Regions from separate parts of the Isachenkonia alkalipeptolytica genome, predicted to be linked through region 2. Evidence: riboswitches for the same ligand, from Rfam matches in the RefSeq annotation. Region 2 holds a riboswitch; each other region holds the start of a gene.
The links. A riboswitch is a leader RNA that binds a small molecule or an ion and turns the genes downstream of it on or off. The one in region 2 is predicted to bind cyclic di-GMP.

Region 1 (10,911 bases), on a different contig from region 2:
TACTTTTTTTACAATCTCTATATTCTCCGGGTACGGGAGATTATGGGAAAGGATGGTGGATTCCAAGGCCACCACAGGCTTCCCGTCCAATAAAGCATTTTTTACATCCTTTGCGTATTCCAAATATCGATCAATTCTCATCAAATCACCCTTTCAACCCATGGTATTTTCTCTATACTTACCCCGACTAACCCATTAAAATCATAAAAGCAAAGGGAACCACCAACTTAATCGACATGATCCGACCCAGATGAAGCATCGACACGATAAAGGGGTTTTTATCATATTTGATCGCCAGGGTACTCATCACCGTAAAGCCTGCCGGCGCCGCGGCTAAAAAGCAGGTGGGAAAGTCCCAGTCCGTAATCTTTTCAAGAAGCTTCGCCACCAAAATAGAGGTTCCGAATACCACCACCGTAGACAGTACCACCGGCAGTATCAGCTCTCCCGAGGTCAGCATATCCATGGTTTCACTGGAAAAATTGTCGGATATGGTAATGGCAATCCCGATCAGCAAAAATTCGAAGGTAAAGGAGGATGGGGCCTTGATTCTGACTCCGTAAATGGAAGCCACCGCTATAAAAACCATGGCTCCCACCATTCCCCCCGCCGGCACTCCGAAGTTGTAAAACACGTAACCCCCCAGAGCCGCAAGGCCAATAGACACTCCCCGGATTTTAAAACTGTAAACAAACTTTTCTTTACTGGAAAATAAGGCTTTGAGTTTTTGACGGAACCGTTTAATGTCCCGAATATAGGGTTCCATAAAGGTAGGGGTTTTCCTCCGAACACCACTGTCGCTGCTCTGTGGTACCGCTACGCTTTTGGACTGATCCGCAGAAGTCTTCCCGCCTTCTTTTACAACGGTATCCACCAGGGTTTTTCTTCCCCTTACCATGAAGCGCTTAAAAATAACGGGAAACAAAAACATCGTAGCCATCATCCGAACCGTATGCATAATCACCACAACCGTAATATCCGCCGACGTTTCCATGGATAAAATAGTCATCTCCGGAAGCCCGCCCATACTGGATGAGAGGATCGACGTAAAAAGGTCCAACTCCGTAACCCGGTGCAGACCGTAACCAAACCCGAAAACGATGAGCATGGTCCAGATAATAATTACAATCGCCGGTTTCAGTAAAGATTTTAAATCCTTCACCGTCTCCTTGGTGATTTTCGATCCGATAAAGATCCCCAAAATAATTTGCACAATGGGGGAGATAAAACCGGGGGCATAGGGAATATCCACCTCTAAAATTCTAAGGGTTCCGATAAACACCATGGTCCCTAAAATCCCCGGTACAGGGAGTTTTAAAAAAGAAAACACCAACCATCCCGCCACACCGATGGAAAAAAGAAGCAGGGTATCGGCGATAATTTGTATCCATCCTTCGATCATTCTTTGGTCTCCTTTTCTTATGTTTGAACCTCTCCTTTGAACCTCTCGCGTCTGAGATCCCAAAGTTCTTCATGATATATTAAACTGAGATTTGCCAATTCAAATTGTTTTTTGTAGTTTTGCCGTGTTCTTCGCTTTCCTAAATAGTATAACATATCCCTTCCGGTTTTTTCTCTTTTCACCCATCAAAAAAACCCAAAAAGGTTTTTCCTCCTTGGGTCTTCTGCTTATGTTGAAACCTCAATCGTATATCCCGCTACACCGCTTTTTTTCGTTCGCTTTTTCTCCGGTACATGTTTCGGTCTGCCTTTTCCATCGCTTCCTCAATGCTTCCTACAGGATCCATTACGGTATGGGAGCCCAAGGAAATCCCGCAGTTTACACCCTTTTTTCCCAGGGAGGCGGCTTCCTTTTCAATGCGCGCCATTACGATTTCCACTTCCTTTTCCTGGGTTTTCGGCAACAGCATCACAAACTCATCCCCGCCTATTCGGCATACCAAATCTCCCTTGCGGCAATTGTTTTTTAGCACCCTGCCCACGACTCCTAAAATCCAGTCTCCCCGTAGATGGCCATAGTTATCATTGATTTTTTTCAGATCATCGATATCCCCCACAATAATACTTAAGGGATAGTTTTCCTTTTCCAGATACTTAGGCACCTGTTCTTCGAAATATCCTCTATTATAAAGCCCCGTTAATACGTCTTTAAACCGAAGGCTCCTTAGGCGATTTTCCGTTCGTTTTCGCTCGGTGATATCCTGGCAGCTGATCACGGCTCCGGTGCTTTCTCCCTTTCCATCGTAGAGATGCTTTACTTGGGCGGAAAGATATACGTAGTAACCATCCTTATGTAAAAAACGCCCTTCAATTTTTCGGTGATCTTCCCTGCCCTGCTGAAACCTTTTTAATACCGTATCTTTATCCTCCGGATGTATATAGTCTAAAATGGCTTTTCCCTTAATTTCCTGATCTCTGTAGCCCAAAAACCGGGTGATGGAGGGGGTGATATATTGAACCTTCCCCTTTTCATCCAGTATCAAAATCAAGTCCATTACATTTTCCGCAATGGTTTTCATCCAGCGAATCTCCTGATTCTCCTGTCCCCTTCGCAGATGATTTCGTTCAAACCTGTAGGCCAAAATAACGATAAACACCCCTGTCATAACAACGATCATAAACCACTGTAAATCCCGATTCCCTAAAGATACACTTACGATTTCCCCCATTGGTCTCCTCCTAACATAAACTTATTTTTATGTCGAAATTCAAACCATCCCCCGGTTGTTTTGCTTTTTATTCCCTTAATAAAGTTTTATCAGTTGTTTATTACCGACTGTCAAACGCCTAGTGCAACTGTATACTGCAAACTGTATGCTGCCAGCCCTCTAATGCCAGCCCTCTAATGCCAGCCGCCTAATGCCAGCCGTCATCCGTCTATCATACTAGCCAAGAGGGCTCCCTTCTCAAACGTTAAAGCGTTTAGGCGGGAGTCTTCATTCCTGCCTTTACTCCTAGCGCCGTCCTCCTTTATAGAGTATAGGTCTAAAGTCACATTTTCTCTATTATATCATAGGAAACTCCTAACAAGTAGTGCTTCATCCTATTTTTTTGATTATTTTTCCCATTTCCCGGATCCCTTTCCCTAGGACGGGTTCTAGGCAACGTATTGAGCGCCCTCTCCTTCAGAAAAAAATCTTATTTCGAAGACAGTATAAAAAAGAAAAGAGGACACGCTATTGATGCTCGTGTCCTCCTGTTTTCGGTTTTCATTGTATTTCGTTTTGCCTATATATTGGTTTTCATTGCATTTCGTTTTTCATTGCATTTCAGTTTTTTATAGCATTTCAGTTTTTTATAGCATTTGGTTTTTTTATAGCATTTGGGTTTTCATCGGGACATAGTTTCTTCGTCCCTTAACTCCGTTTTTAGGGATTCCCAACTTAAAGATGACAAAAAATCCGTCCCGCTGTCATACAAGATGACAAAAAATCCGTCCCGCTGTCATACAAGATGACAAAAAGTCCGTCCCGCTGTCATCTTCCCGCTGTCATCCGGTGTCCGCTTACTCTGTGGCGCTGTTGGCGGTTGGGGCTTCCCCTCGGTTTAAGACGGCGTTTAAAGCGACGCCTAGGATGGCGGCCAGGCTCAGACCGGTGATTTGCACCCCTTCGGTTACTGGGATGCCGATTACGATTCCCGTGTAGGTTTCAAGGTAGCTGGTTCCAAGGCCTAATAGTAGGATGCTGGCAATGACCACAAGGTTTTTCTTTTGAAAGGCCACGTCTTTATTTTTCTTTAAGGTTTTTACTCCGACCAAGGCGATCATGCTGAAGAGCATCAGACTGATGCCTCCCATTACCGCTACAGGGATGGAGGTCAGTACGCCGCCGACTTTGGCTACAAATCCTAGAATGATGGCGAAGACTGCGGCGATTCGAAGCACCGCCGGGTCGTAGTTTTTGGTGATGGCCAATACGCCGGTGTTCTCACCATAGGTGGTGTTCGCCGGTCCGCCGATCATGCTTGCGAACAAGGTGGCGATGCCGTCTCCCAGTAAGGTCCGGTTCAGTCCCGGATCTTTGATGAAGTTCTTACCCACCACTTCTCCGTTGGTGGTGATGTCTCCGATGTGCTCCATAAATACCGCCAGTACCACCGGTGCGATAATCAGTATGGCGCCGATGTCAAACTTCGGTGCTCTGAAGTTGGGCATTTGTAAAAGACTTGCTTCCGTGATTACGGCGGTATCCACGGCGCCCCAGGCTAAGGCTACAATGTATCCTGTAGCTACGGCGATTAAAATCGATAATTGCTTGGAGAATCCTTTTCCGAACTTCGTTACCACCAAGGCGGTTCCTAAGGTCAGGGCCGCCAGGCTGAGGCCTGCGGAGGCCATATCGATGGCCACGGGAATTAAGCTCAGGCCGATGACAATGATCATCGGTCCCACCACCTGGGCCGGTAGGTATTTTCGAATTCTTCCGATGCCGATTTTTTTAATCAGCAGGGACAGGATCACGTAAATGCCTCCCGCCACCATCAGCCCTCCCTGGGCATAGGCTAAATCTCCATAGGTGCTTGCCACATAAAGGATCACGGGGATGAAGGCGAAAGAAGACCCTAAAAAAACCGGTACCTTTCCCTTTGTTACCAAATGAAATAACAAAGTTCCTGATCCAGCTGCGATAAGTGCTACTGACGGGTCAAATCCGGTAATCATGGGAACTAAAATCGTTGCTCCGAACATTGCAATTAAATGCTGCAGTCCTAAAATCACCCGTTTCATATTCTGTTGTATGGTGCTTTGCTCTTTTGATACTTCCATCTTTTTTGCTAACGTACTTTCTGACATAAAAAAACCTCCTTTGTATGTTGTATACAAGGAGAAGTCCTGTTGCTCTTCTCCTTTTCCGGCCTCTCGGGACCGATTTAAAAGGTGAACAAGATATTCACTTTTTTACTTCTATTTATACTAACACAGAAAAAGACCCTGCACAACAAAAATTTTTCCGTCAGGATCTGCCGGAGAAAATTCGGCGCAAAGGCCCTGCGCCAAAAGCTCCCGCAGAAAAACACCCGCGGAAAAGCTCTCGCAGAAAAGCTCCCGCCAAAACCACCCGCGGAAAACCACCACACCAAAGCCTGCGCTGCCTTCCTCCTGGAGACGCTCCCATGCAAAAAGCCCCCGGGGGTTTTCCGGAGGCCTCTGCTATGTCTTATTGCAATAAGGAGGCTTGGATCCAAAAGCCCTTTGCTAAGGGATGGATCCTCGCCCCAAAACACTATGTCGATTTTAGGGTGTTCATCAGGTGTTCAGTTTTCTGCAGGTGTTCAGTCTTCTGCAGGTGTTCAGTTTTCTACAGGTGTTCAGTCTTCTACAAGTGTTCAGTTTTCTGCAGGTGTTCAGTTTTCTACAGGTGTTCAGTTTTCTACAGGTGTTCAGTTTTCTACAAGTGTTCAGTTTTCTGCAGGTGTTCAGTTTTCTACAGGTGTTCAGTTTTCTATGAGTAAACAGGCTCGGTTGCCTTGGATTATCTTCATTATTATTACCGTTGGATTATAATCGTTGTACTAAAACAATTAGACTATAACCGTTGGCGTAAAGCCGTTGTACTAATACCATTGTACTAAAACAATTGGAGTACAACCGATGCACCAATACAATTGCAGGCTTACAATCTATGGGTTACAGAAAAACCATCGGAACCTTTGATCATATCCACGGCTTGTCCCTGCTGTACATGGGAAGCGTCGTGGGTGGTGTCGATGATTACCCAGCGACCTTCATCGGCCAAATACACTTCGTTCCAGGCATGGTATACTTCTCCATTGCCCACGGCATCAGAGTATCCCTTGACCATTCGGATGGGAATCCCCCGACTTCGAAGCATGGCTGCAAATAAGGATGCATAGTCGTAGCAAATTCCTTTTTGGTTCCGGAAGGTCTCATTGATATCCGGCAAGTAAAAAGTGTTTAACTGATCCACTTTATCATGGTCGTAGGTTACGTTTTGCACCATATAATCATACACCGCCCGTACTTTCTCCCGATCGGAAGACTTGCCTGCGGTTAAACGGGCCGCTTCCTGAATTGCGGGATCCGAGGTGCTCCAGTTGATCTCCTGAATGGAGTTGAGGTATACGGCGTGCTTTTGTTGACTTTTCAGAGTTACTTCCTTACGGTGCAGTTCCCGGTAGCTGTTGCCCTCCGTATTTTCCATGATCCGCACCAGATAGGTTCCGTCTCCCCGTTCCAGGGGATACGTAGCGACGGCATCGGCGTTTTTTGTTCCGTCATGCAGATTGTAGGCCGACCGTTCTCCGCCTTTTTCAACCAGTACCCGCAGGCGCTTTTCAGAAGCCCCGGGATAAACCACGGTTACAGCCCCTTCATCATTATGATGGATCCCTACCCGGTCCACACTGTAGGAGGGGACGTTGGGAGATCTGGGCGGTGTTACGGCTACGGTTTCAATTTCCTCCGCCGCTTCGTCATTGCTCTCACTTTTGTTTTCTTCCTTGGTTTCAGACCCACTCAAATTTTTCGATTCGGAAGAACTTGAGGCACTGTCCTCCGAAGAATCCTCGCCGGAGCCGTCAGCGGAAGTATCAGTTCCTTCAGCAACTTCACCTTCAGCGCTACCTGGGTCTTCCTTCCTTTCCTCTTGTTCTTTATCTGATTCACCATCTGATTTATTCTCTAATTGAGCCGCTTCATCTTCCCGACTTTCCTTTTCAGCCTTTGAATCGTTGATAATATGCCAATTCCCCTGGTCATCCTTCAACAGGGTTCTGTTATCAAAATGAGGAAGGCTTCGGATTTCATTGGCCCCTCGCTGGATTACTCCCTCCGGAGAATTTTCTTCTATTAATTCCTCTTCGCTGTTTGCAAACAGGAAAGAGGTGGTGGTCAGCAGTGCCCCTATGGTCATTATAATCAGTAATTTTTTCAAAACCTACTCCTCCTTTGGTAGCTGGCTGCCTTCTCAGACCCTATAGCTTTGCGTCCCAATATTCCTATTGGTTTGCCTTTATCAGCGAAAAGTATTCGGGGTTTATCCCAACAAAAAAACCGGTCGTTCGGTAGCTGGCTGCCTCCTTAGGCCCTATAGCTTTGCGTCCCAAGATTTCCCTTGGTTTGCTTTTATCGTGAACAGTTGCTCTTTTCACATATTAAATCAGCAAATAATTATTCTTCTTTATATTATGTAAATCGATTATATCATATTATCAGAAAAATGAAAGGGGGTTTTATGAATTCCTTTATCCCTTCAACTCTTCAAACCCTTGATAACCCAAATTTGTAGGTTTAATTGCCCAGTCGGTTGTATCCAAAACTCTGGGTATTCTTCCTGGAAAAGGGAACCTAATGATTTTCGATCCATGGGTTCCGGCGCCTTAAAAATCGGATTTCCCAATATCTGTTTTGATTCATTGTCAGAATTGAAGTATAATGTGTTTCAGCACACGAAGTATAGTATGTTTCAGCACACAAGGAAGAATATTGAAAAAAACCGACTTTCATAATTCTTATAACATCGGCAATCCTATGAGCTTGGTAGGATTCCCCTTAAACAGCTCCGGTTTGAATCGAAAGGATGGTTTGCAATGGATTTATCTATCTATGAAAAAAAATGGACCCGACGGATGCTCAACTATCTTTGGGTGGCGGTTACCATGGCGATTTTCTCTCCTGTTGTCAATATTTTCTTTACGGAATTTCAGCGTTCCTATTACCTGGTTTATCGAGTAGCCCTTCCCGCAGCGGTGACCCTTTCCATGATGCTCTTCGCCGAATTTCTGGTGGCAAAGCTTCCGAAATATAAGGACTATATTTTGATTTTACATACCCTGCTGATCTCCATAAGCTTAATGCTGATTCACGATACCATTCCCATGGTCCTTTTAAGCCTTTTTCTAATGCCCATATTCATGGCCGCCATCACCTTTCACCGGCAAAAAATTACCTTTGCCCTGATCATCAGTTTATGCGCCTTCATCGCATTTTTGCTATGGTATCCTCCCTATGGGGACTTTACCCAAATTATGATCATCAACTTTCTCTTTCTCATCTGCTCCGTGTATTATTTAAGCATTCAGATCACCGCCAAGGGAAAGGAAATTATTCAAAAGCTGGAGGCCTCCCTGGAAAATGAAAAGGATTTATTCATGAAAAATGTGGTCATGGAGAAAATGTCGAAGATTGATCTCCCCACGGATCTTTACAATCATAAGACCTTCCATGAATACCTGCATCCCCTGTTGGAACAGCTGGAAAACCAGGAATTCCCTCTGTACCTGGCCCTTTTGGACCTGGACGATTTTAAATCCGTAAACGACACCTACGGCCATTCCACCGGGGACCGGGTGATCCAACAGACAGCAACCCTCATTAAAGAACACCTGGGCAGCGATGATTTCGGTGCCCGCTACGGCGGGGAAGAGTTCGGAATCATCTTCACCGACAAGGAGCCGGCGGAAGTCTACCAACTGTTGGAGAGCCTGCGGACTTCCATGGCCGATCACGGTTTTCCCGATATGGAGCATACATCCGTAACCCTCAGTGTGGGCCTTGCCGAGGCGGTCCCCGGCGAGGATAAAGACACCCTGTTTCAGCGGGCGGACCGGTACCTCTACGAGGCTAAACAGCAGGGGAAAAACCGGATTTCCACAGGGACTTCCACCGGGACTGCCGCCGGGACTTCCACCGAAACTTCAACCGATACTTCCGATGAAACTGCCGCCGAAACTTCCGACACTACACCTTGTTCCGTAACATCAGCTCCTTAGGATGGGGGTTTAAGTACCGCTGTTTTTTCAAATAGGTCTTATCGTATTTGTTGATAAAATGATTCAATAGCGTCATGGGCACAATCAGGGGTACCTGTTTCTCATGATACCGGTCCACCAAACCTAATACCTCTTGCTTTTCCCAGGCACTGATATCCTCTTTAAAGTATCCCAGAATATGATGCAGTACATTGGTGTTTTTCTTCACCGTAGCATGAAAGGTCAGAGCTTCCAGGAATAGCTCCTCGAATTTTGAAAACAGCTCTTCCCTGGGAAGATCTCCCGCCTGGGCCGTAAGTTTTCCCAGACTTCGGTAATGCTCCACACTGTGGGCCATCAACAACAGTTTTTCCCGGGTATGAAACTCCACTAAATCTCCTAGAGAGGGCTCCCCGGCTAAAAATTCCTTCCAACGATGATGGGCGAAAACCCGAACAATAAAGTTCTCCCGAAGATGGGGGTCGTTCAGTCTCCCTTCTTCCTCCACGGGAATGTTGGGGAAATGCTTCACAAAAGCTCCGGCAAAAAGACCGGACCCCTTTTTTTCCCCAACGCCCTTATCATTGTAGACTTTTACCCGGTATAACCCGGAACTGGGAGAATCCTTTTTAAAGATAAAACCGTGAAGATTTTCCTCTTCCAGTTTTTCCAGTTTATTCTTCGTATATTCCAGCATACGCTCGGTATGGTCCATATGAGTTTTGTTGGTCACCAATCGGGGGTTTTCTACATCCCCAACCAGTCGCATGGCCTCCCGGGGCGTGGGCAGTCCGCACTCCACCTCGGGGCACACGGGAACATAATCAAAATACTCCCCTAACACGTCCCGTACAAATCGATCCAGCTTATGCTGTCCGTCGTATCGTACCTCCTGGCCAAGCAAACAGGTGCTTACTCCTACCTTAATTTGTGTCATCAGCATTTTCCTCCATTTTTTCAGTATCGTAAATCGCTTTTTCAAAACCTTCGATAAGATCCCGACCGTCTTTAAAGCTCTTTCCCTCTTTCACAAATTCTTTCCCGGTAAGAATCAATACCCGTTCCACTTTCACTCTTTTCTCAAGATCCTTGATGTTTTCTATGTCCTCCACCTTGGCGTCTCCCACGATCCTTCGAATAATTTCCAGTCCCGCCATAGCCATGCTTTCCCCGAGAATTCGGTCCAAATACCAATCCCGATAAGCCTCTTGTTTATACAAAGAGTCCGTAACCCTGCTTTCGTAGAGCCGTTTCCACTTGTGCACAAATCGATCCACCACCGCCACAATGGTTTGCTCCAACCACACGAGAAAATCCATTTCCCGGGTCAGGTTCTTCTCCTCCTCCAAATTGACCAAGCGATGATAGGCCATGGGAAAAAACAGGTTCCCCAGAAAATTTCCAAGATCGTAGGCGATGGGACCATAAAAAGCAAACTCCGCATCCAGCACTCGGGTGGATTCCTCGGTAACAAAGATCGACCCCGTATGAAGATCCCCATGAATCAACGCTTCTCCCCGATTCATAAAAATCTCTTTCAACTTTCCCGCTTCCAAATGGAGATCCCGGTCTTTATAGAGCTCCCGTTCCACAAATTCCATGTTTTCGGGAAGCACCACATTTCGCCCCTTATAATCCGTAAAGGGCTCTGTGAATACCAAATCCTCGGTGATATCGCACATGTCCGGGTTCACAAACTCCCGTTGGCTTTTCTTTTTCTCCTTGGGGTCCATGGCCAGATCCGATGTCAACAGCGTGTTACGAGCAATAAAAGTGGTGATGTCCTCCGACAGTTGAGGGTACACCTTCGCCGCCAGAAGGCCCTTTCGAAGATTTTCGTGGTCATAAAGATCCTCCATGGCAATAAGGGACATTACAGGATCGAACTGATACACCCTGGGAGAAAGGCCGATGCTCCGCTTATCATAACCCATTAAGGCCTTGGCCTCAATCTCGGTTCGCCGGATATCCAGAGGTCTTCCGGAGCTTCTCAGGAGACTGTCCCCCTGTTTTAAAATAATGGATCTCTTCTCCTCCCCTCCCTCTTCCCAGACCCGAAACACATAGTTGATATTGCCGTCTCCGATTTCTTCTCCCTTTAACTTAGCATCCTTCGAAAAAAAATCCAGCACCTCCCGGGTATAGGCTACCGCCCCCTCCAGGTCCAATCGAAAGTGCTGATCATACTTGTTTTCCCTTGACTCTGCCATATATCTCTCCCCCTTGTTTCCATGGTTT
Region 2 (10,911 bases):
ATCTGTTTGAACTCATCTACATCGATCATGAACAGGACAAATTCTTCTTCCTTCTTCCTTGCACGTAGGACTTCCTCTCCGATTTCCTGGGTAAAATAGGTTCGGTTCGGAATGCCGGTTACATCATCGAAGTTGGCAATACGATGGACTTTGTTTTGTAAATGCACCTTTGCAGTGGTATCCTGCCAGTTTAGAATAATCCCCTGGATTTTCGGATCATTCAAATGATTATTCATGGTAACCTCAAGGTATATTTCCCGCTGATCCTTTGTAATACTCTTAACGGTTCCCCTTAAAATTTTTTTCGGATTGTTCCGGCTCATCTGCACTAAGTTTTTCAGTTTTTCTTTTTCCGCCCCATCCACAAAACTCCAAATATATTTTCCGATAATTTCCTGATCCTCGAATCCCATCATTCTTACAACCCCGGAGTTAATATATTTTACAATACCGTTATCATCGATTATTTCTAGGATTTCCTCTGAATTATCCAATAACATTTGATAACGGTTCTGCAAATTTTCAAACTCCTGTTGAGTTTTTTTCGCCTTTATCTCAATCTCTCTTTGACCGGTTATATCCTCAATATTTCCCCGGATCATGACCGGTGTTTCATCCTGATACAGGATTTCCACAAGATGCTTGATATGCCTTACCTCCCCCGTCGATGGAAGAATGCGAAACTCCACATTAAAGGGCTGCTCCTTTGGAGGGTGATCAATGGCTTGTTGAACAAGCGGTCGGTCTTCGGGATGAATCATTTTTAGAAATTCTTCAAACTCCGGTTCCCCCGCCTCGGGATCCAATCCGTAAATTTCAAAGGTAACCTCGGACCAGGATAATTGATAAGTTATTAAATCCATAGACCATACGCCCATCCGAAAAGCCCGTTGCACTTCTTGAAGGTCCCGATAGGTCTTTTGAATATCTTTTTCCAGCAGATGGGTATCTGTAAGATCTTCAATGGTTCCTACCAATGCAGTCAGTTTTCCCTCTTGAAATTCTCCGATTCCTTTGCTACGCACCAAATGGTATTCATCTTGTTTTGTCCCAATAATTCGGTACTGAATTTCATACTTTTCACCGTCTTTTAAGTTCTCGATAATTTCTTGAATCTTTCTTCGATCCTCGGGATGGATTCTTTTCATTACCTCTTCTCTTTTATGTTCACTGGCATGGGGATCCAGGTTATATATTTCCGGTAGATCCTTTCCGAATTCCACGGTGTCCCGGGTCAAATCCACTCGGTAACAGTTCTTCTCATTAAACTGTTCTTCCTTTGGAAGATTCTTCTGCAACGTGTCCAGGCTTCTTTCCATATAACGGTGATCCGTAAGGTCCTGGACCGTACCAATCATTTTATCGGGACTTCGATCCTTTCAATAAAACATTTCCGCCCGGGCATGAATGTCCTTTTGTTCCCCTTTATTGGTTATGATGCGAAAAATAAGATCTAAGGGCGTTCCTTTATAAGCTTTTTCCATGGCTTGCTCAAAACTTATTCGGTCCTCTCGATGGAGAAACTCCAGAACGTTTCGAAGGCTTCCGTCGAATTCTTCCGGAGCTCTTTTAAAGATTTGATATGTATCCGAAGAAGCATAAAACTCTTCTTTTTCAAAATCATAGGTCCAGGTTCCGATTTTCGAGAATGGTTCCGGGTTATACGGCTTCCGCTTAAGTCTCTTAAGTTCCGCTTCCATCTTCTTCTTTTCGCTTTGATCGGTAAAAATCCAAAACTGTCCTTCCAGTTCATCATATTCTTCGAAGGGGATCACGGTAACTTCCATAAGCATTTCTTCACCGGCTACCCCTATGTAGCTTTCCCGGATAATACTTTTTCCTTTGGCTGATCCTTCCAATTCTTCTTGGATTCCCTTCCCCTGATCCTTCGGCAAAAACCAATATATCCTCTGAAGCTCCAGTTCATCTCTCCTATGTCCGGTCAGCTTCATAAAAGCATTGTTCATACTAAGGATTTTCCCAGCCTTATCACATACGGCCATCGGATAAGGTAAGCTTTGTATCCATGCAAAATGTTCTTTCTTCAATTCTTCAACGCGGCTGTTTTTTATCCATCCTTCCAGAATGCCAAGTCCTTTTATCGCCATAGATATCCCACCCTATATATAAATTTTCCAAAAAAAAATAAACAACCCTCCGGTTGCCTATACCACCCTTAATACAGCAACCCGACTGTCATATCCAATAGAACGTAGACTCGTAGCTTTGCGTCATCACTTTTCAGTGATTTTGCCAATAAACTTTATTTAATTGAATAGATTCTTAAATTAACCTTGAGTAATATGATAACATGTTTTACAAAATTCTGCAAAACTCAAATTTATTTTTCATTACTCAAATAACTGATTTTATCTTTATAAATATATTGAAAGTATTATAAAATCTAAAATTTCAAAATATCCATTGTTCTCAGTAAATACCACAAATTTGCCGATTATTCATCTTTCTTATCATAAATTTGCCGATTGGATTTTTATATATTGTTAATTAGTTAACGATATTATATGCTTTGATAGCAAGTATTTATACCTATTTTTATTTACATTCATCAATCTAATTCATAAGGAGGTTTTACTAATGGAAGGTTTTTTTGAAGTGATTCGTTATCTCAACAGTTTACTGTGGGGTCCGCCGATGCTGGTTCTTTTGCTTGGTACCGGTGTATGGTTCACCATCAAATTACGTTTTGTGCAGGTTCGAAAGATAAGGTTGGTTTTTAAGAAGACCTTTGGCGACGTGTTTAAAAAAAGTGTGAAAGCCGACGAAGACGGGATGTCCTCTTTTCAAGCTTTGGCCACGGCCATTGCCGCCCAGGTCGGCACCGGAAATCTTGCCGGAGTGGGAACCGCTATTGCCGCCGGTGGTCCGGGGGCCGTATTTTGGATGTGGCTCAGTGGATTTTTCGGAGCCGGAACAATTTTTGCGGAAGCGATTTTAGGACAAACCTACAACACCCGGGTTGATGGACAGAAAGTGGGGGGACCGGCCTATTATATAAAGCATGGTCTAGGAAGCCCTGCTTTAGCCGGTTTCTTTGCGATTTCCATTATTATCGCCCTGGGTTTTATCGGAAATATGGTGCAGTCCAACTCCGTTTCCGATTCTATGCATGCGGCTTTTGGTATTCCCCACATCGTTCTAGGAATTATTACGGCTATTGTTGTAGCTGCCATTATTATGGGAGGAATCTCCCGAATCGCCTCCTTTACCGTTACCATCGTACCGATTATGGCAGGAATCTATATTATGGGATGCCTTGCAATTATTATTATGAATTTAAGCGAAGTGATCCCTGCGTTTAGAATGATTATTCATAGTGCTTTTAACCCCATGGCCGCCACCGGGGGTGTTATTGGTGTTACTGTTAAAGAGGCGATGCGTTACGGGATCGCCAGAGGACTGTTTTCCAACGAAGCCGGAATGGGTTCCACCCCCCATTCCCATGCTGTTGCAAAGGTAAAGCATCCTTCCCAACAGGGCTTTGTAGCCATCATGGGCGTAATCATCGACACCTTGGTAGTTTGTACTTTTACCGCTTTAATTATTATTATTACCGGAACCTACGAAACCGGTCTTGTGGGTATACAGTTAACCCAGCAAAGTTTTGCCGTTGGTTTAGTCGGTTTTGGAGAGTATTTTATCGCTGTCTCTCTATTTTTCTTTGCCCTATCCACCATTATCGCTTGGTACTATTTCGGAGAAGGAAACATTAAATATCTTTTCGGCCAGAAGGGAATTCGGGCTTATCAGGTAATTGTCTTGCTTTGTATTGTTGGGGGTACTTTAATAGAAGTAGAGGATGTATGGGAACTGGCGGACCTATTCAACGGTTTAATGGTTATTCCAAACTTAATCGGTCTTCTTGGACTCAGTGCTGTGGTTATTAAGAGTCTTGAAAACTATGAGTCCGGTGATTTAGATAAGTAACATGTTCTAAATAAATATAGTACAAAACCTCGATCCAAAGAATTATCTCTTGGATTGAGGTTTTTTTCTTTTAGGTATTATCAGTATGCCGATTACCCTATACTGCCATTAATTATTTCATCGAGGAGAAAATTTATACCCTCCTTTGCCGTCGTTTTTGATGACATACATTGCAGTGTCAGCTTCCTGAAGTAGTGTTTCACTATCTTTTCCTTGATCTGGATAAACAGCAATCCCCATGGATGCCCCCACAGTACATATTACTCCATTAATATTCATCTCTTGCTGAAGTTCTACTCGGATCTTTTTTACCACCCTTTCTATACTTTCTTGAGACCCTATGTCCCGAAGCAGTACGGTAAACTCATCTCCACCCATTCTAGCTACGGTATCGGACTTCCGAAGAGTTTTTTTTAAACGTTCAGCTACGGTTACCAACACTCCGTCTCCCGTTTCATGACCATAGCGATCATTAATTTCTTTAAAACCGTCTAAATCAATATAAATCAAAGCAAATTTTCCTAAATCCCTTTCATGTTCAAAAATCATTATTTTCAAACGATCAAAAAATAATCTTCGGTTGGGGATTTTGGTTAAATCATCATAATTCGCACTCATTTCCAGTTCCCTTTCTAATTGCTTTCGCTCTGTAATATCCGCCGCCGACCCCACAATATAGCGTACTTCACTCTCCTCTATAATTGGTGTCAACGTGGTTAACCAGACCCGATCGCCACCGGGTAAGCTTAGCTCCTCTTCGTAAGTAATGGGTTTTCGATTTTTTACACACCGTTGATAGTTGCCTGCAACCAAGTCCCCCATTTCCTCCCCGAGTAACGACCGAGGTGACTGGTTTTGAATCATTTCTAAAGATATCTTCGTTTTCTTTTGATGGGATGCGTTGTTTCGAATGTATCGAAATTCCGTCTCCGATAATACCTCCATTAAGAACATGGCATCCTGGGTTCCGTTAAATACTTTTTCATATTCTCTAGATAGTCTGGTGATTTCTCTTTCCGCATGTTTTAAATCTGTCACATCCACATGGGCACCTAGTAATCGAATAGGTTTCCCCTCTTCATCCCGAATAGCCATACCTCGACACCTTACCCATACCGTAGAACCGTTTTTGTGTCGGTATCTAACAATCTGATCAAAGGTGTGGGTAGGTTTTTTGTAATGTTTATCTAAGTTCTCCAAAACCCGGGGTAAGTCTTCTTGAAAAATGATAGCCTGCCATTCATTGGCCAGCGGTTTCTTTACCTTCGGATCATATCCCAGCACTTCCCAAAACTTCGGACTCATCCATTCATTTTCCGGATTCTCCAGATCCCAATACCATACCCCATCTAAGGAGCCCGATTGAATAAAATCAAAAATTCTCCGGTCATGGTTAAGCAAATGATATAATTCCTCTTTTAAGTAATGTTCTTTCATGAATACACTCCTTATGATTAATCTAAAAAAACATAACTAAGTACATAATCAATCCTGATTAAATTATATCATTTTAGTAACTGCTTTTCGACGTTGTTGCGGAGTAATTCTTATATTTTAGGGTAAAAGATAGTTTAATAAAAATACTTGGAGGAATATTCATGGCTCTAAAAAAGAAAATGCTGTTAACGGTTCTCACATTACTATTGATTTTACAGACTATCCCCTTTCTAATTCCCTTAAGTGAAGCATGGGAAGAGAATCCTTCCACCCCTTTTCAAAACAGTAGATGGTCGAAGGTGGAAGGAATTGATCTTCATTACCGGACCTGGCTTCCGGGAATTATAGAACATAATCCCATTGTTTACATTCATGGTCTAGGAGGCTCTACCTTTTCCTGGCGGTATAATGTTGAGCCCTTTATCAAAGAGGGTTTCCCTGTGATAGCCTTGGATCTTCCCACCTTTGGTTATAGCACTCGTGATACGGGACTAAGCCACTCTCAGGAAAATCGTAGTCAATGGGTGTTTGGACTACTGGATGTCCTAGAGACCGAATACGAGTTTTTTTCAGAGGGCTATCATCTGGTTGGCCATTCCATGGGTGGCGGGGTTATCACAGCCATGGCTTTGGATAATCCAGAAAAGATTCAAACCTTAACCTATGTAGCGGGAGCAGTTATTAACGAACCAGGAAAAGTTCAGGGTCTACTTTCTTATCCACCGTTTAAAAGAACCATTAGTGTTTTAGGAGAGCACATTTTTTTCACCGAAAGTCGTTTAGAAGGGGTGTTGTCCTCGGCCTATGGTGAAGAAATCAACCAAGAAATTTTAGAGGGATATCTTCAACCATTACGGCTCTCCGGCACCGGTAGAGCCTGGGGAGATTTAGTAACTTCCACGACTAGTTTTCAAGAAGAAGATATTTCCCATATTTCCATTCCTACATTTCTAATTTGGGGAGAAGAAGACAGTTGGGTTCCCTTAGAAGAAGGGATACGCTTAAAAAAACTTTTACAAAATTCGGAGTTAAGCGTTATCGAAGGGAGCGGACATACTCCCATGGAAACCGATAGGGAAGAATTTAATAAGCGTTTGCTTCAGTTTTTATCCTATAAAGAGAAAGATGACAGCGGGACGGAGTAGTTGTCATCTTCTTAGAAGTTATCAACGGATACTCTTCTTATTTCCTGTCATGAAGCCTATCTTTTGCTAGGACTTTATCGCCTCTTGTTTTTCTCCAATGATGTCCGAAACACTCGGTGATGATTTTTCTTCCGGCAAAGGAGGCGGTCTTTGCAGGATCGAGTTCCGGAGCAATTTCCACAACATCAAAACCCAAAATGGGAAGTTCGAATATTCCCATCAAAAGATCCAGCATTTGTCGACTGTTCAGTCCTCCAAATTGTGGGGTTCCTGTACCTGCAGCAAATCCAGGATCCAGGGCGTCAATATCGATGGTTACATAAATCTGTTTGTAATTTTTCATTTGCTCATGGACCTGCTCCAGCACTTTCTTTATTCCCATTTGATTCATACGGTATGCGGTAATGATCGAGGGGTTTTGATCTTTTAAGAAATCGTATTCCTGATCTTCAATGGAACGAATCCCGAGAAACATCAGGTTCTCCATTCCCGATATATGGTCTAATTCTAAGGCTCTTCGCTGAGTAGAACCATGAGATAAAGAGTCGCCATCCATTTTGTCGCAAAGATCCAGATGGGCATCGATATGAATAATCCCGAACTCTTCACCGACAGCTCTATCAATCCCTTGAAGTACAGGAATCGTTGTGGAGTGGTCACCGCCGATCATAGTGAAAAACTGATTCTTTTTAATCAAGGTTTCTACCAAATTTCGCACATCTTCGAAAACCCGATTTCGATCCCCTCCGTAAAAATCTCCCAGATCCCGTATTCGGAACCCTTCAAAGCTTTCTAAATGCTCCGTTGTTTTTGCAATTGTATAGGTAATTTCTCGTACCGACTGGGGACCCTTGGCGGCCCCACCACGAAAACTGACTCCGCCGTCGTAGGGGATACCAAACAGTGCGGCATCAACTTCTCCCATCAATCCTTCCGGGTCATTCAGTCCTGCCCAGAGTTTTTTTTGCTGAGCTATGGTCTCGGTTAACTCCCCAATTTTCATATGAGATGTGCCTCCTTTGATTTCATTTTGCTTATTACGACTTTATAATTCCATATATGATTCAGATTTTTAATTATAATCTTCTTATTATGAACCATATATTTTTGCTAGGATTGCAGTTCACTTTTTGTAATTCTTCTTTAATCTCACAACCACCAACTCCGGACGATTCCCTATACGTATAGGGATAATACTATTTCCTAACCCTCGGCTGACCACCATCGTGGAATCCCCTTTTGTATACAACGCATTAATATATATCGGGAATAAACCTTGTCCCGCTGCAATGATCCCTCCAACTAGTGGAATACGGAATTGTCCTCCATGGGTGTGACCGGAAAAAGTTAAGTCTACTTTCGCATCCGCATAAAGTTCAAACAGTTCTGGACGGTGAGATAAGAGAATTTGAAACACACTTTCGTCGATCAGTTTTTTAAGCCTGTTTTTTAGTTCCCCATACTTTTCTATTTCTTCATAATAAGAATTATGAAAAGCGGGATCCGATAGTCCTATTATTTCTATTGAGTCTTCCTCAATAACAATTTGAGACTTTTGATCATCTAAAACCGTTACCCCTTCCCCTTGGAGAGTTTTTTTGATCTCCTCATACTTTCCGGACCATAATTCATGATTTCCCGAAACATAATAAACATCTGTTATTCCTACCGCTTTTTTTACGAATTCCATAGCGGTATTCAAATCATATCTTCTCTGATCTATTAAATCTCCGGTAATCACAATGATATCCGGTTTGTTTTTTCGTATCTTATCCATCAGCCTTTTTTGATTTTTTCCAAAGGATTTGTTGTGCAGATCTGAAATGTGTATAATTTTATAATCATCAAAACTATCCGGAATCTTTGGATTTCGGTAGTTTATTTCATTCAGCATGATCCCGTTGTTTTGCCAATAAAAAAATATTCCAAGGCAAATTATTAATATGGGAAAGTTCCACAGCATCTTAACACCCCTTTGTTCTGTCCTCGTTTGCTATCTTTCCGTTCCCTCAATATCCTGCAATGTTTATGTAGCGCTGATATTATATAATCGATGACAGTTTCTCCGTCCCGCTGTCATATTTTAATTGCTGAAGCTATAGAAACTTTTGGATTTCCAGAGTGTAACCATTGGGGTCTTCCAGGAAAAAGTGATAAATCTTAAACTTGGGATTTTCCCTTGGGGGATGAGCAACTTCAACAGATTTGTTGATTAACCTTTCATAATAAGCGTCCACATCTTCCACCACTAAAGTGATAATCGGACTTTTTTCATTCATAGCGGTTTCGATGTGTTCACAAAAACCTAGCTTGCCACCGCCCTCCACATCATAGATGCGGCATAATCCCTGATCTTTATAAAGTGAAAAACCAAGCACTTCATGATAAAAACCATGGGTAGCATCTAAATCCTTTGTCCCTAAAAATACGATTAATCCTTGATCCTTTTCTTTCATTACAATTTCCCCTCCTCCATAAATTTTCGATGTATATGACTGAAAGCTTTAAAGTCTTCTTCTGCATCTTTTCCAATGCGCTGAACTTGCTTTTCAAGATTTTTCAGTTCATCTTTTTCCTTAATCTTGGTGAATTCCCCCTCCCGGTAGATGACTTCCCCTTCAACCATGGACAGGGCTACTTCCTCTCCTCCTGCGCTGTAGACCAGGTTTGGTACGATGTTTCTCATGGGATGAGTGAAAAGTGGCTGCATCGAGGTTTTTCCAAGGTCAATGGCAATTAAGTCTCCTCGCTTCCCGCTTTCCAGGGATCCTACAATATCATCCACCCCGACGGCTTTAGCCCCTTCAATGGTGGCCATTCTGAGAGCTTTCCATGCGGGCATTACTTCCGGGTTTTCGTATTTTATTTTATTAAACAACGTGACCAGTTTCATTTCATTGATGATGTTGTGACAGTTGTTTCCAGGTGCCTGATCCGAACCCAGGGCAACACTGCCTCCGGCTCCTTGGAAGACCAGGGATGGAGGAACAATACCGTCAATAATTCCTATGGACCCGGGGCAAAGCACCATAGAAGCGCCGGATTTTGCAACTATTTTTGCCTCCTCTTCGGTGGCATCGGTTAAATGTACCGCCAGCAGAGTTTCATCTAAATACTCTCGCTCCTGTAACCAGGGGATGGTTCGTTTTCCATATCGCTTGATCATCTGTTCCGTTTCCCGGCTTCCCTGTTGGGTATGTAGATGAACCTTCGTTTCACGTGTTTTTGCTTCCTTTTGTACTTGAAGAAGCAGTTCTTCACTGACAAAATCCGGTCCCTGGGGGCCAAATAGAACTCGAATTCGACCGTCCTTTTTCCGGTGCCAACGATCGTACAGGGCAATGTTACGCTTTAAGCTTTGCTCTCCCCGTTCCCGATCATACTCATAAAGCTCTCCCGGTTGATAGACTTTGTTTTTTGCTTCTCTTATGGTCTGGGTGAGGTTTCCCCGAACTCCTATTCTATCAACAAAATCGCATACATCTTCCATGGGATCTCCGTAATCTCCAATGGTTGTGGTTCCGTTTTTTATCCCTTCCATAATTCCCAGTTTGCTGCCTAGAAGATAATCCTCCTTTCGGGTATGTTGAACAAAGGGTTGCAGCCCGAACATCATCCAGTTTTGAGTATCTTGTGCAAGCCCTCGTAGTATAGCCAGAGCCGTATGCATATGACCATCGATAAAGCCGGGAAATACCGCATGGTGTTGTAGATCGATAACTTCCTCAGCTGAGTAGAGCTTCTCAATTTCTTCCTGCTTGTTAATTTCAATAATCTTTCCACGGTCAATGGCAATGGCTTCGTCATATACGTATCCGACACCTTCTCCTTTCATCGTATAGATGTGGGGAGCTTTTACAATACAATCGATTTTCATTGATTTTCCGCCTCTCCTAGATTTTTATAAGATCAGTTTCAAGTTTGCAACGCAGATTTTAGAAAGATGATATAGAAAACTTTCCACTTGCTAATTCAAGAGCATAATTAATCCGATTTGCTATCCTCAAACTGCAATCATTTTTTAAACCTCTGCTACTATTAAATATTTTAAACTCCTATACTCCATGGGTGCTTATCCATCTTCTATGATAATATTTCGATCTTTCCAAATCTTTTCCTTAGGATAGTGTTTTGACTCTTTCGGTCAAAACGGGGTTAAATCCCCATAAAACCTTCAGCTTTTTCATAATTCCAATACCGAACTTTTTCTTCTTTATTTATTTCTTCATTAGCTTTGATTATCCACCACCTAAGGGGATGAGAATCAGCACCTTGTCTTGATCTGAAAGGAGAGTTTTCCGGTGACTTTTTATCTCGTTGACCATTATTGTGGAATTATCCAATGTTGTTTTTTCTTCGGCTGTCCGTTCTTTCTTCAGTT
Region 3 (10,911 bases), on a different contig from region 2:
GTTTCCGCTGCGGTGAGGGCCGTTGCAATGGTTTCTAAGTCCCGCATCTCACCGACGAGAATTACATCCGGATCCTGTCTTAGGGAGGCCCGAAGACTGTTGGCGAAGTTTTCCGTATCCCCGCCGATTTCCCGCTGATTGATAATGCTTCGGTTATGGCGGTGAAGATACTCGATGGGGTCCTCTAGGGTTACGATATGTTCTTTTCTGGTTTTATTAATATGGTTGATCATCGCCGCTAAGGTGGTACTCTTCCCGCTACCGGTAGGGCCGGTGACCAGAATGATGCCCCTTCGTTTATTGGCCAGGGTTCGTAAAACCTCGGGCAGATATAAGTCCTCAATATCGGGGATCTCCATGGGGATGGCTCTTAGAGCCATGGCGTAACTGCCCCGCTGTCGGTAGGCGTTGATCCGAAAACGGCTGAGTCCCGGATAGGTATAGGAAAGGTCCACTTCTCCCTTTTCCTCTAAGGTGTTTTTATGCCGCTCCTTTAGGATTTGATAGACCAGTTCTTTCGTATCTTCGGGTCCGAGAACCGGAAACTCACTTTCCAAAAGTTCTCCGTTTACCCGTATCATCGGCCTGAGTCCTACGGTAATATGTAGGTCCGATGCTCCTTTAAACATAACCGTCTTTAGCATTTCGTTAATATCCAGCACCTGTTCATTCCCCCTTTTGATAACTTTTTTTACCCTTCCAAACTATAGGTGATTCGAAGCATCTCTTCGATGGGTATGATTCCTTTTAGGACCAGTTCCTTACTGGCATCCCTCAGGGTGTTCATCCCGTCCCGGATGGCGATATCCTTAATGGAGTCGATATCCTTACCTTCATTGATCATATTTCGAATGGTTCGATCCACCACCATGACTTCATGGACGGCGGTTCTTCCTTTGGTGCCGGAGCCGCCGCATTTGGTGCAGCCCTTTCCTTTATAGATGGTGGTGCCTTCGGGTATGCCGCCCAGGCGGGCATTTCGCTCGTCCACCTCATAAGGCTCTTTGCAGTTGTTACAAACCTTTTTTACCAACCGCTGGGCCATGATGCCCACTACCGATGATGCGATTAAGTACGGGTCCACCCCCATGTTGACCAATCGGCTGATGGTACTGGCGGTATCGTTGGTATGGACGGTACTAAGCACCAAGTGACCGGTGATCGCCGCCCGTATCGCGATGGTTACGGTGTCACTGTCCCGAATCTCACCTACCATGATGATGTCCGGGTCCTGTCGTAGGATGGATCGTAGGCCTGTGGCGAAGGTAAGGTCCGCCTTCGGGTTTACCTGTACCTGGTTTACGCCGTCTAAGGAGTATTCCACCGGGTCTTCTACGGTTACGATGTTTCGGTCTTCCCGGTTCATCTCGGCAAGGACCGTATACAGGGTGGTGGATTTACCACTTCCCGTAGGGCCGGTGACGAGAATAATTCCGTTGGGGTTTCGGGTAATTCTATCAAAAAGCTCTAGGTTTCGCTCGGTAAAGCCCAGTTCCTCCTTGGTTAACATAAAACTGCTTCGATCCAGAATTCGAATTACCACCTTTTCCCCGAAAACCGTGGGAAGGACGGATATTCGCATGTCAATTTCCCTGCCGTCGATGTTTTTTTCCACCCGGCCGTCCTGGGGTTTACGCCGCTCGGAGATGTCCATTTTTCCCATGATCTTGATTCGGGTAACAATCGCCGAGTGGGCGGCCTTGGCCGGGCGCATGACTTCGTGTAAATCGCCGTCGATTCGAAAGCGAACCAATAGTTTCTTCTCGAAGGGTTCGATATGTATATCACTGGCCTGTTGTTTTACTGCCTGGCTCATGATAGAGTTGATCAGCCGTACAACCGGGGCATTGTTGATATCATTTAGGGTGGCTTCATCCAGACCTTCCAGCTCTTTTACGTCGTACTCGCTGGTAAAGTCCTCAATGGCCTTTTGAGCGTCCTGTTTTTCAAAGAAATAATCAATGGCGTCTTCAATTTCTTTGGTTGTTGCGATGACCGGCTCCACTTCCCGACCGGTTGCCAGTTTTACATCATCCATGGCGTAAACGTTTAGAGGATCGTTCATGGCCAGGGTTACGGTTTTTTCTGTTGCCTTTACGGGAATTATAGTATGACGCCGGGCTAAGGCTTCGGTGATCAGATTCGGTACCTCGGATTCGATGGTACCCCGGTCGATTTCCTTTTTTGGAATCCCCAGTTGAAACTCCAGGACTTCGATGATTTCCTCTTCCGTTACAAACTTTTCCTGTACCAGCACTTCTCCCAGTTTCTTTTTATTCTGCTTTTGTATTTTTAAGGCCTGTTCCAAGTTTTCGTTGGTTATGGCCCCTACGTCGACCAACAGGGTGCCCAGTTTTCGTTTTGCAGCCATAAGTCCACCTCTTTGTCCGAATTTTCTGTATCGTTTTCGTGATAATAAAAAAACCAACACTAAGGTTGGCCGGTTGCACTAGCTGCTCCGAATACCCCAAGTGCCCAGTTGTAAGGATATCCTTCTTAGCATCCAATCTATCTGTCCCTTATCTTTCGAAGGAAAACCATCGATTGCTTTATGTGATTTAGATATAGTTCTATTATACTACCTTTGAAAAAATTAACAATCTTTTTTTTGAGAAAATAACATATTTTTCAAAATTATTTAGATTTTTGTCTCCACGTCTTCGTTTCCCCCATTGTTTTCTCTAAAGAAACGATGATTTTGTAATGATCTTTGATTTATGTTATAGTTACCCCGTAGATTTCCCTTTAAACTCCCTTAGAGGATATATTTTGTAATTTATTTTTTCACAAATTACGTCTTTGCTTTCCTGATTTTAGACAAAAAATAAACCCCGGACACGGTAACATCTTAGGGTATTTTTACCTTTTGTTTACCTTGTTTTGCTTTTACTTTTCGATTAGGTTTCCTTTCGCTTCACCAAAATCACTTCATTGCCCGCCCGGTTGTAACAGACGTAGTCCGCCCCTTCCATCATGATTTTTAGGCCCCGTCCCGATTCTAAAAACAGCTCTTCGGGAGGGATGTTGTTGCTTTTTTCCTCCGCCCGCTGAAGTTTTTTGTTGCCGGGAAAGCCCTTGCCGTAGTGTTTGATCCGTACGGAAACCCGTCGGTCACTGAGTTTGGAAAGATTAATGGAAATGCTTCGTTTCCCCTTATTCTCATAGCCGTGAAGCACCGCATTGTTTAAGGCTTCACTGATGGCCATTTCGTATAGGTAATCATCCATCCCCATGCCCTCTTTTAAGATTTTCGAGATCATATCCCGGGTATATTTAATGGTTTCTACGTCTTTTATGCAGATTTTCAACATGGACTTCATCATGATCCTTCGCTCCTTATGGGTCAATTCCTATGATCAACTTATTTACTTTGTTTGTACCCGATTTTTCAGCGGTGTACCACATATTAAGAAAAATTTTCAAAATAACCGGAGAAATTTCAACCATAGGGCATAAAAAAGGGCATAAAAAAACCTTTATGTTTAGAAGAACATAAAGGCATATCCTACCGAAGATAGGATCATGGCCAAGGCAATGGCAAGAACAATGACTCGGCTCAAATTTTTATATTTCCGTGGTTGCAAAGTATTCACTCCTTTTTACAAAAGGTTTTCCTATAATTTTTATTATACCCATTGTAACATATATCCCGGGAAAAAGAAAAGGCGGGAAGAGTCGAAATTTTCTGTAGTATCTTCAGGCTGAATCCGTTATAATGAAGGTATTAGATCTTCGCCGAGAATATCCGGTGTTATCGTAAAAAGACGAATAGGGAGGTTTTTCTATGTTCTTACATTTGTTTCGTATCCTTTCTGTACTACTGATCCTCTCCTGGATTCCCCTGCTGCTCCTTCCAAAATCCGTGATTACCCGAAAACTCCTTTTCCATAAGAATTACTGGGTTTTGCTGGGAAGCCTGTACTTTTTAACCCTGTTTTTCTTCGGCTGGGAAATCAACTGGCTGTCTTTGATCATTCCTTCCATCGACGGGGTTCGGGAGGTCTTTACCCATGAAAATCTGCCGCTGTTCGCCTGGTTACATATGGTCATAGGGAATCTCTTTTTCGGCCGCTGGATTGCCACCGACGGCTTTAAAAAGGGGTATTTTCTCTTTCCCTTTATGCTGATCACCGTGATTCTCGGCCCTGCGGGACTGACCCTGTATATGCTTTTCGATAAGAAAAAACTGGCGGAGCGGGAGCGGCGCCGGGCTCGTAAGGAAGCGGCGGCCAGTTATTAGAAAGGCTTTTCCCTCTTGACTGTCGTCAAATGATTGTCGTCAAGCGACTCCCCCCTAATTCACCACCGCTAACCCCTACCGAGGACCCTGCTTACTTGTTAGCGAATCTTTATTAGCGGCGGATCAGCCCCCATCGGCCATCGACCTGGACCGGGGCCCTGCCGCTACTAAAAAAGTTGCCCCGCTGAAATTGAAAGGGATATAACAGGTGGCCGGCTTCGTTGATGTAGCTCCACTTGTCCCCTTGTTTTACGGCGGCGTAGCCTTCGGAAAAGTCCAGGGCGCCGTCAAATATGGGATCGACCACCAGGCTTCCTTCGGAATCAATGTAGCCCCAGTTTTCATCGATGCGGACCCGAGCGAAGCCTTCCCTAAAGGGCAGGGCCTGATCAAAGCTTTTGGATATTACGGTTTCTCCTTCATCATTGATGTACCCCCAGGCGTCCCCGGTCATGACCGGCAGGAGGCCTTCTTGTTTGTCCAGGGCAAAATCATACTCCAGGGGAATGACGGTCTCCCCTTCTTCGTTAATATAGCCCCATTTTCCGTCGCGCTTTACCCGGGCCAGGCCTTCGGAGAAGCCCTCTGCCGCATCAAAGGACAGACCGATTACCACTTCCCCTTCCCGATTGATGTATCCGTAGCCCCTAGGGCCCTTCACCGCCGCCAAACCCTCGGAAAAATTCCCGAGACTGACCGGATCTTTTTCGATCCGGTCTTCGGCCAAAAGCCTTGTCAACAGACCCCCTTCTAAAGTTAGATAGGTCCAGTCTCCATCGGTCTCAACCTTCGCCCGTCGATTATGAAAATTCATGGCGTAGGGGAAATTCCTGGGAATTACCCAGTCCTCCTCCCAGTTTACATAGCCGAAGCGGTCCTCTTTTTGTACCGGGGCGATCCCTGCGGTAAAGTCGCCTCCCTGCTGATATTCGGGGAAAATCACGTACCCGCCGCCGGCGGATAAGTAGCCTATGCCCTCCTCGGTATGTACTCTGGCCAGGCCGTTTTCGTAGGGGGCGATGTAGTCGTACTCCGGCGGTAGAAAAAATTCCTCCCCTTCATTTTCATTGGTTTCCGCAGCCACATGGTTTAGGGTCATGGTAAAGAGCAGTAGCCACGCGGCGGCCACGGCTATAAACCTCAGTCCCCGGCTGTTTTTTTCTTTACTGTATATTGCTTTACTGTTTATTGCTTTACTATTTTTTTGGACGTTGCCGTATCTTGTAACTTCCCAGCTTCTTGCAGGCTCCCTACTTACTGGGGATTCACTGTTGCTTGCACTGCTTTTTGCACTGCTTCTTGCACTGTTCCTTGTGGGGCGATCTATTCCTCCAGGGGTGTTTTTCCCGTTGTTTTCCAAAGGATCCTCTTCCTTTCTGATTTCCTTATTTATGCTTTTGCTTTTTTTCCTCTTTTTTATCCTTTTTTTACGCTCTTTTTTTATGTTCTCTATTTCTGCTCTTTTTTATGCTCTTTTTTCTTAAGCTCATCCTACCTTATCCATTGTATAATCTTTGGCGCTTGGGAACAATGTTTTTGTAAAAAAATCAACGGAGTCGGACAAAAAGAAAAATCTGAAGATCCAAGGATCTCCAGATTTTTTATCTTCATTCTTATAGAACTTTTATGTCGTCTTACAAGTCTTTTATATGACCTTGGGGACTAGATTAATCCTCTTAGTCGTAGGGCTTGCTCAATTCTTCGGATACTGATCATGAAGGCCGCATTTCGAATGTTGGTCTTCTTTTCTTCTTTCAGATCCCAGATTTCAGCAAAGGCATTTTCCATTAATTCCGCTTGCTTTTCTTGAACCTTCTCGAAAGTCCAGATATCACGGGTTAAGTTTTGGATCCACTCGAAGTAGGATACTGTAACTCCACCGGCGTTTGCCAGGATATCCGCTACTACAACAACGCCTCTTTCGTCCAGGATTTCATCGGCTTCGATGGTGGTCGGGCCGTTGGCTCCCTCGGAGATGATTTTCGCTTTGATGTCGTGGGCGTTCTCTGCGGTGATTTGGTTTTCTAAGGCACAGGGCATTAAAATGTCTACATCCAAGGTAAGTAATTCGTCTCGGTGTAATTCCTTGTCGGCGCCTGCGTATCCGGTAAGGTTGTTGTCGTTGTTTTTCAAGTGCTCCATAAGAGACTTAATGTGGAATCCGCCTTCATCTACTAAGGTACAGGTAGAATCGGATACGGCCACAACTTTCGCTCCCATTTGGCTGATGTATAGCGCTGCATAGGAACCTACGTTACCGAAACCTTGAACCGCAACTTTTGCCCCTTCTAAAGGAAGGTGCATTTTCTTCGCTGCCGCTCTTGCCATGATGGCAACTCCGTAACCGGTGGCTTCCGTTCTTCCTAGGGATCCGTAAAATTCTACAGGCTTTCCGGTAAATACTCCCGGTGCAAATTCTCCCGTTGCTCTTTCATATTCATCGGTCATCCATGCCATAACTTTTCCGGAAGTTCCAACATCCGGTGCAGGAATATCCACTTTTTCACCGATTACCGGTGCAATGGCTCTTGCATAACCTCGAGATAATCTTTCGTACTCTCCTTCAGATAGAGTTCTGTGGTCTACGATTACGCCACCTTTTCCTCCGCCGTAAGGAACGCCTACAACTCCACACTTAAAGGTCATCCAAGTGGATAGGGCTTTTACTTCGTCCATGTTTACATCCGGGTGAAATCTTAGTCCACCTTTATAAGGTCCTACTGCATTGTTGTGTTGTGATCGGTATCCGATAAATGTCTTAACGCTTCCGTCGTCCATTTTTACCGGAATCGCTACTTCTACTACTCTTTGCGGGTTTTTCAGGATTTCGTACACCGCTTCTTCCGTACCTAGTTTGTCACATGCTGATTTAACTTGTCGCTGGGCCATTAAAAAAGGATTGTTACCGTTCGCCATTAAAATACCCTCCTATAAAATTATTTTTTGGGTAAAAACTATTGGGTAAATGTAGAAAATTTCAACTCTCAAATGCATTATAACACTAGGAATTTAAAATGGCAACCTAATCTTCGGGGTTAATTAAATTTTTAACAAAAACATTAATTTTTACGATATTGAAGGAAGTCATGTACTCGATTTCCTCCCGGACCTGTTCCTGAACCCGTTCCGAAATGGCTCTTATGGGGTTTCCGAAAACGATGCTGATGGTAAAATCGATCACCAGACCATTGGGGGTGTTTTCCACCTCAATATTCCATACGTTTTTCACCCCGATGATTTTAAAGGAGGCAAAAAGGACCAGATCCCGAATTACCCGGTTGGAGATGCGGTAATCCCCCAGATAACTGAAGGTGGGCCGGACCACGGATTTTTCGCTGACCTTTTCTCCCTTGCCGAAGCGCCTTAGGACCCGCAGGGGGTTTAGGAAGTATCCGGAAAAATCCTCCTTGATCTGAAAGGTGGGCACGGGAATGATGTGCATTCCTTCCTGGGAGCGATGGGACTTGGCGCGCTGAATGTCCTCAGGGGAGGAAATTTCTTCAATAAAGACCTTCTGGTCGATCCCTCCCAGGTCCAGGTTCTCGGCAATCAGCTCCACCATCCGATCCGAGGTGCCGATGATCAGTAAGCTTTTCGGGGTTTTGATCCGTAAAATCTCCCGGATCTCCTTTCGGTGCTTCGGATCCAAAAACAGCGCCCGCTTTACCGCCGCCATTCTCGAGTCCTCCCGCTTCGCTGACCGTCCGCCGATCACCTTGTTTTCCCGGATCATCAGCCCGTCATCGATCACATACTCGATGCCCTTTTCCTGGGCAAGGTTCATCGCCTGATAACTCTTCCCCGTACCGCTGGATCCCACTAATGCATATACTTTCATGGTTTCACCCTGCTTTCTGTTATAATCGTTATTCCTATTATAACATAGAGGGGACAGGGAAATGACAGCGGGACGGAGTTTTTGTCATCCCGCTTATTAATCCCTTCTTGGGATGGGATTAGGATTGTAGGAGGGCATAGGGCGGGAGGGAGATGACAGCGGGACGGAGTTTTTGTCATCCCGCTTGTTAATCCCTTCTTGGGATGGGATTAGGATTGTAGAGTGCATAGGGCGGGAGGGAGATGACACCGGGACGGAGTTTTTGTCATCCCGCTTATTAATCCCTTCTTGGGATGGGATTAGGACTGTAGAGGTGCCTAGACGGCGAAGGGCAGAGGGCGGTGAAGGGATGTCGTTGTACGCAGGTTCCCTTAACGCTTACAGCGAAAATTGGGCCAGATAAAAGAGTGTCTAGGGCAGGGTGACAAACGACGGAGAGATGACAATTTCTCCGTCCCCCTGTCATCTTTGTATATAATGATTATCATTATATATATCCCGCTTCCCGGAATTTTTCTCTTTTTACGGTTGCCTTTGGCTTTTTTTACTTGTTATAATCAATCTGTAATCAACTTAACACATTAATAAGGAGGAAATTAAAATGGCTTATAGAATTGATGATTCATGTATCAACTGTGGCGCTTGTGAACCGGAATGTCCAGTAGGTGTAATCTCTGAGGGAGACGACATCTATGTAGTAGACGAAGAAGGCTGTATCGACTGTGGCGCCTGTGCTAACGTTTGTCCCGTAGACGCACCTAAAGAAGTTTAATTCAAACCCCGACATACTAAGCACTTATATACACCTTAGTTGAGCATAACGCCCATAAACGAAAAACCCCGCAGGTCCTTAGGACTGACCGGGGTTTTTTCAATTGCTTTATCCTATTTTATCGGGTCTCGGATTTATCTGAGACCTTCGCTTTTGGTTTTTTATCCTCGGGATACTTCCCTCGACTGAGAAGTTCCAACTTCACAAGGAATTTTAAGATGGTGATTTCCTCATTCACACTGAAATCATCCAGAATATTGGATACCAGCTGCCGCTCTTTTTCTTCCACCTCTTCGAATAGTCGCTGTCCCTGCTGGGTCAGCTTCAGTTCTGCGGACCTTTTATCGTCCGTAGCCGGGGTTTTTTCCACATACCCTTCCACCGTCAGTTTTTTCGTAATGGTTACTAAGGTGTTTCGGTCCAGCTCTAAGGTCTCCATCATCTCAAAAATCTTTTTCGCTCCGTTACGGCCCAACTCTCTTAGGACCAGGATTTCCGACAGACTCAACGGCAGACTTCCGTTTTTCCGGCTCTTTTTCTCCGATGCCACGATGTAGTGGATCAGCCGCTTCAGATATTCATTGATTTCACGATAATAGTTTCGCATCGAATCACCTATACCCTCGAATTTTCCAGCTTATCAATATTGCCGACCTATTGCAGGAATCCCTTCTAACCAAAGCCTCAAGACTTTGTACTCCGTCTTCCACTTTAATATACCCCTTTCGAGAATGATTGTCAATAATATCTCTCGCGGGTTTCCAGCTCCTTCACCTTCTAGATTTTCCCATAATCCCGTTTAGGTTTGATTACTTGTGGTATCAATTCATATATAAGGAGCTGTGGCAAATAACCTGTAATCCAACTACTAACAAGCGTTTTTTCCTTATAACTACAGTTCCCATAATCCGGGGTTATATAATGGTATATAACCGAATGAGTTAAGAAAGGAGCTTGTAAATGAAGAAGAAAGCCTTTGTTATTGTTTTAGTTCTCCTGATGGTGCTCGTAAGCAGCCTGGCCTTCGCAGGCGCTCTTGACAGTGAAGAGGGCATTTTATCGAATTCCGAAGAGGAAGTTTTGATTGCCGACAACGGTAACGACAATGGTAACGGTAACGACAACGGTAACGACGATATGGATGTGGAAATCGAGGTGGGAGAAAACGATGAAGAAGCCGGCCTGGGCAACATCCTGTTATATGTGATTATCGGTGCTGTTGTTATTGTGGTGATTGTAGCCATCGTTTCCATGACAAATTCCAGCAAAAAGGACTAAGATTAATTACTCAAAACAGCTTTCCATTTCGGCAAAATACCTTAATAACACAGCAGAATTCACAGTCAATAACCGGCCACCCCTAGTATTTCTATAACTGAAAAAAGGCGGAGGAATGCAGTCATTATTTTGACACCGCATCCCTTCGCCTTTATTTTTATCCTGTGATCCTTTATTTTAGCACATTCAGCTATATTCTAAACAAAAGCTTCGTCCAGTACTTGAAAGCCTCGGTTTCCTATTGTAAATATGATATTCTTTGTCCTTTCGGAACCTTACTTTCAAGCATGTACCGAATGCCTCCGTCCCCTTTGGTTTACTTTTGGTTTATTTCTCCAGGGCGTCGATGAGCTTGGGGAGAACTTCGTAGACGTCGCCGACGATGCCGATGTCTGCGATTTTGAAGATGGGGGCATCGGGGTTTTTGTTGATGGCTACGATGGTTTTGGCCCCCTGCATTCCGGCGATGTGCTGGATGGCACCGGAGATTCCGCAGGCGATGTAGAGCTCCGGTCGAACGGTTTTTCCCGTTTGGCCTACCTGGTGGTCGTGGTCGATCCACTCGGACTCCACCGCTGCACGGGAGGCGCCGACTACGCCGCCCAGTTTGTCCGCCAGGGTTTGAAGCAGTTCAAAGCCTTCGGGCTTTTCAAGACCCCGTCCTCCGGAGACGATGACTTCGCTATCTACAATGTTGACGCTGGCTTTGCCGGCCTTTACCACGTCAAGGATTTTGATCCGAATATCCTCTTCCGTAACGTCGTTTTTGAATTCAATCAGCTC

Region 1: linked by a shared signal. The riboswitch ahead of ISALK_RS07620 (transglutaminase-like domain-containing protein) and the one ahead of ISALK_RS13240 (PAS domain-containing protein) in region 2 are both predicted to bind cyclic di-GMP.
Region 3: linked by a shared signal. The riboswitch ahead of ISALK_RS03390 (GspE/PulE family protein) and the one ahead of ISALK_RS13240 (PAS domain-containing protein) in region 2 are both predicted to bind cyclic di-GMP.

The regions. Positions count from the first base shown of each region.
Region 1 covers NZ_SUMG01000007.1:110,648-121,558, forward strand. Annotated here, with positions in the region: gene ISALK_RS07595 (pseudouridine-5'-phosphate glycosidase) at 1-141, opposite strand, end outside; gene ISALK_RS07600 (AbrB family transcriptional regulator) at 188-1,402, opposite strand; gene ISALK_RS07605 (sensor domain-containing diguanylate cyclase) at 1,659-2,630, opposite strand; gene ISALK_RS07610 (uracil-xanthine permease family protein) at 3,467-4,756, opposite strand; gene ISALK_RS07615 (hypothetical protein) at 4,841-5,467, shown strand; gene ISALK_RS07620 (transglutaminase-like domain-containing protein) at 5,577-6,857, opposite strand; cyclic di-GMP riboswitch class I at 6,871-6,944, opposite strand; cyclic di-GMP riboswitch class I at 6,984-7,057, opposite strand; gene ISALK_RS07625 (GGDEF domain-containing protein) at 7,513-8,694, shown strand; gene ISALK_RS07630 (YbgA family protein) at 8,663-9,610, opposite strand; gene mtnK (S-methyl-5-thioribose kinase) at 9,597-10,883, opposite strand.
Region 2 covers NZ_SUMG01000025.1:4,782-15,692, forward strand. Annotated here, with positions in the region: partial or broken gene ISALK_RS13235 (bifunctional diguanylate cyclase/phosphodiesterase) at 1-1,358, opposite strand, end outside; gene ISALK_RS13240 (PAS domain-containing protein) at 1,380-2,108, opposite strand; cyclic di-GMP riboswitch class I at 2,181-2,265, opposite strand; gene ISALK_RS13245 (alanine/glycine:cation symporter family protein) at 2,599-3,948, shown strand; gene ISALK_RS13250 (sensor domain-containing diguanylate cyclase) at 4,066-5,385, opposite strand; gene ISALK_RS13255 (alpha/beta fold hydrolase) at 5,547-6,530, shown strand; gene speB (agmatinase) at 6,568-7,533, opposite strand; gene ISALK_RS13265 (metallophosphoesterase) at 7,654-8,493, opposite strand; gene ISALK_RS13270 (VOC family protein) at 8,627-8,986, opposite strand; gene ISALK_RS13275 (amidohydrolase family protein) at 8,986-10,407, opposite strand; gene ISALK_RS13280 (MoaD/ThiS family protein) at 10,769-10,911, opposite strand, start outside.
Region 3 covers NZ_SUMG01000002.1:349,633-360,543, forward strand. Annotated here, with positions in the region: gene ISALK_RS03385 (type IV pilus twitching motility protein PilT) at 1-662, opposite strand, end outside; gene ISALK_RS03390 (GspE/PulE family protein) at 692-2,371, opposite strand; cyclic di-GMP riboswitch class II at 2,430-2,514, opposite strand; gene ISALK_RS03395 (ATP-binding protein) at 2,898-3,323, opposite strand; gene ISALK_RS03400 (abscisic acid-deficient protein Aba4 family protein) at 3,785-4,240, shown strand; gene ISALK_RS03405 (WG repeat-containing protein) at 4,353-5,600, opposite strand; gene ISALK_RS03410 (Glu/Leu/Phe/Val family dehydrogenase) at 5,903-7,156, opposite strand; gene ISALK_RS03415 (Asp23/Gls24 family envelope stress response protein) at 7,263-8,078, opposite strand; gene fdxA (4Fe-4S ferredoxin) at 8,680-8,850, shown strand; gene ISALK_RS03425 (MarR family winged helix-turn-helix transcriptional regulator) at 8,969-9,457, opposite strand; gene ISALK_RS03430 (hypothetical protein) at 9,811-10,128, shown strand; gene ISALK_RS03435 (electron transfer flavoprotein subunit alpha) at 10,456-10,911, opposite strand, start outside.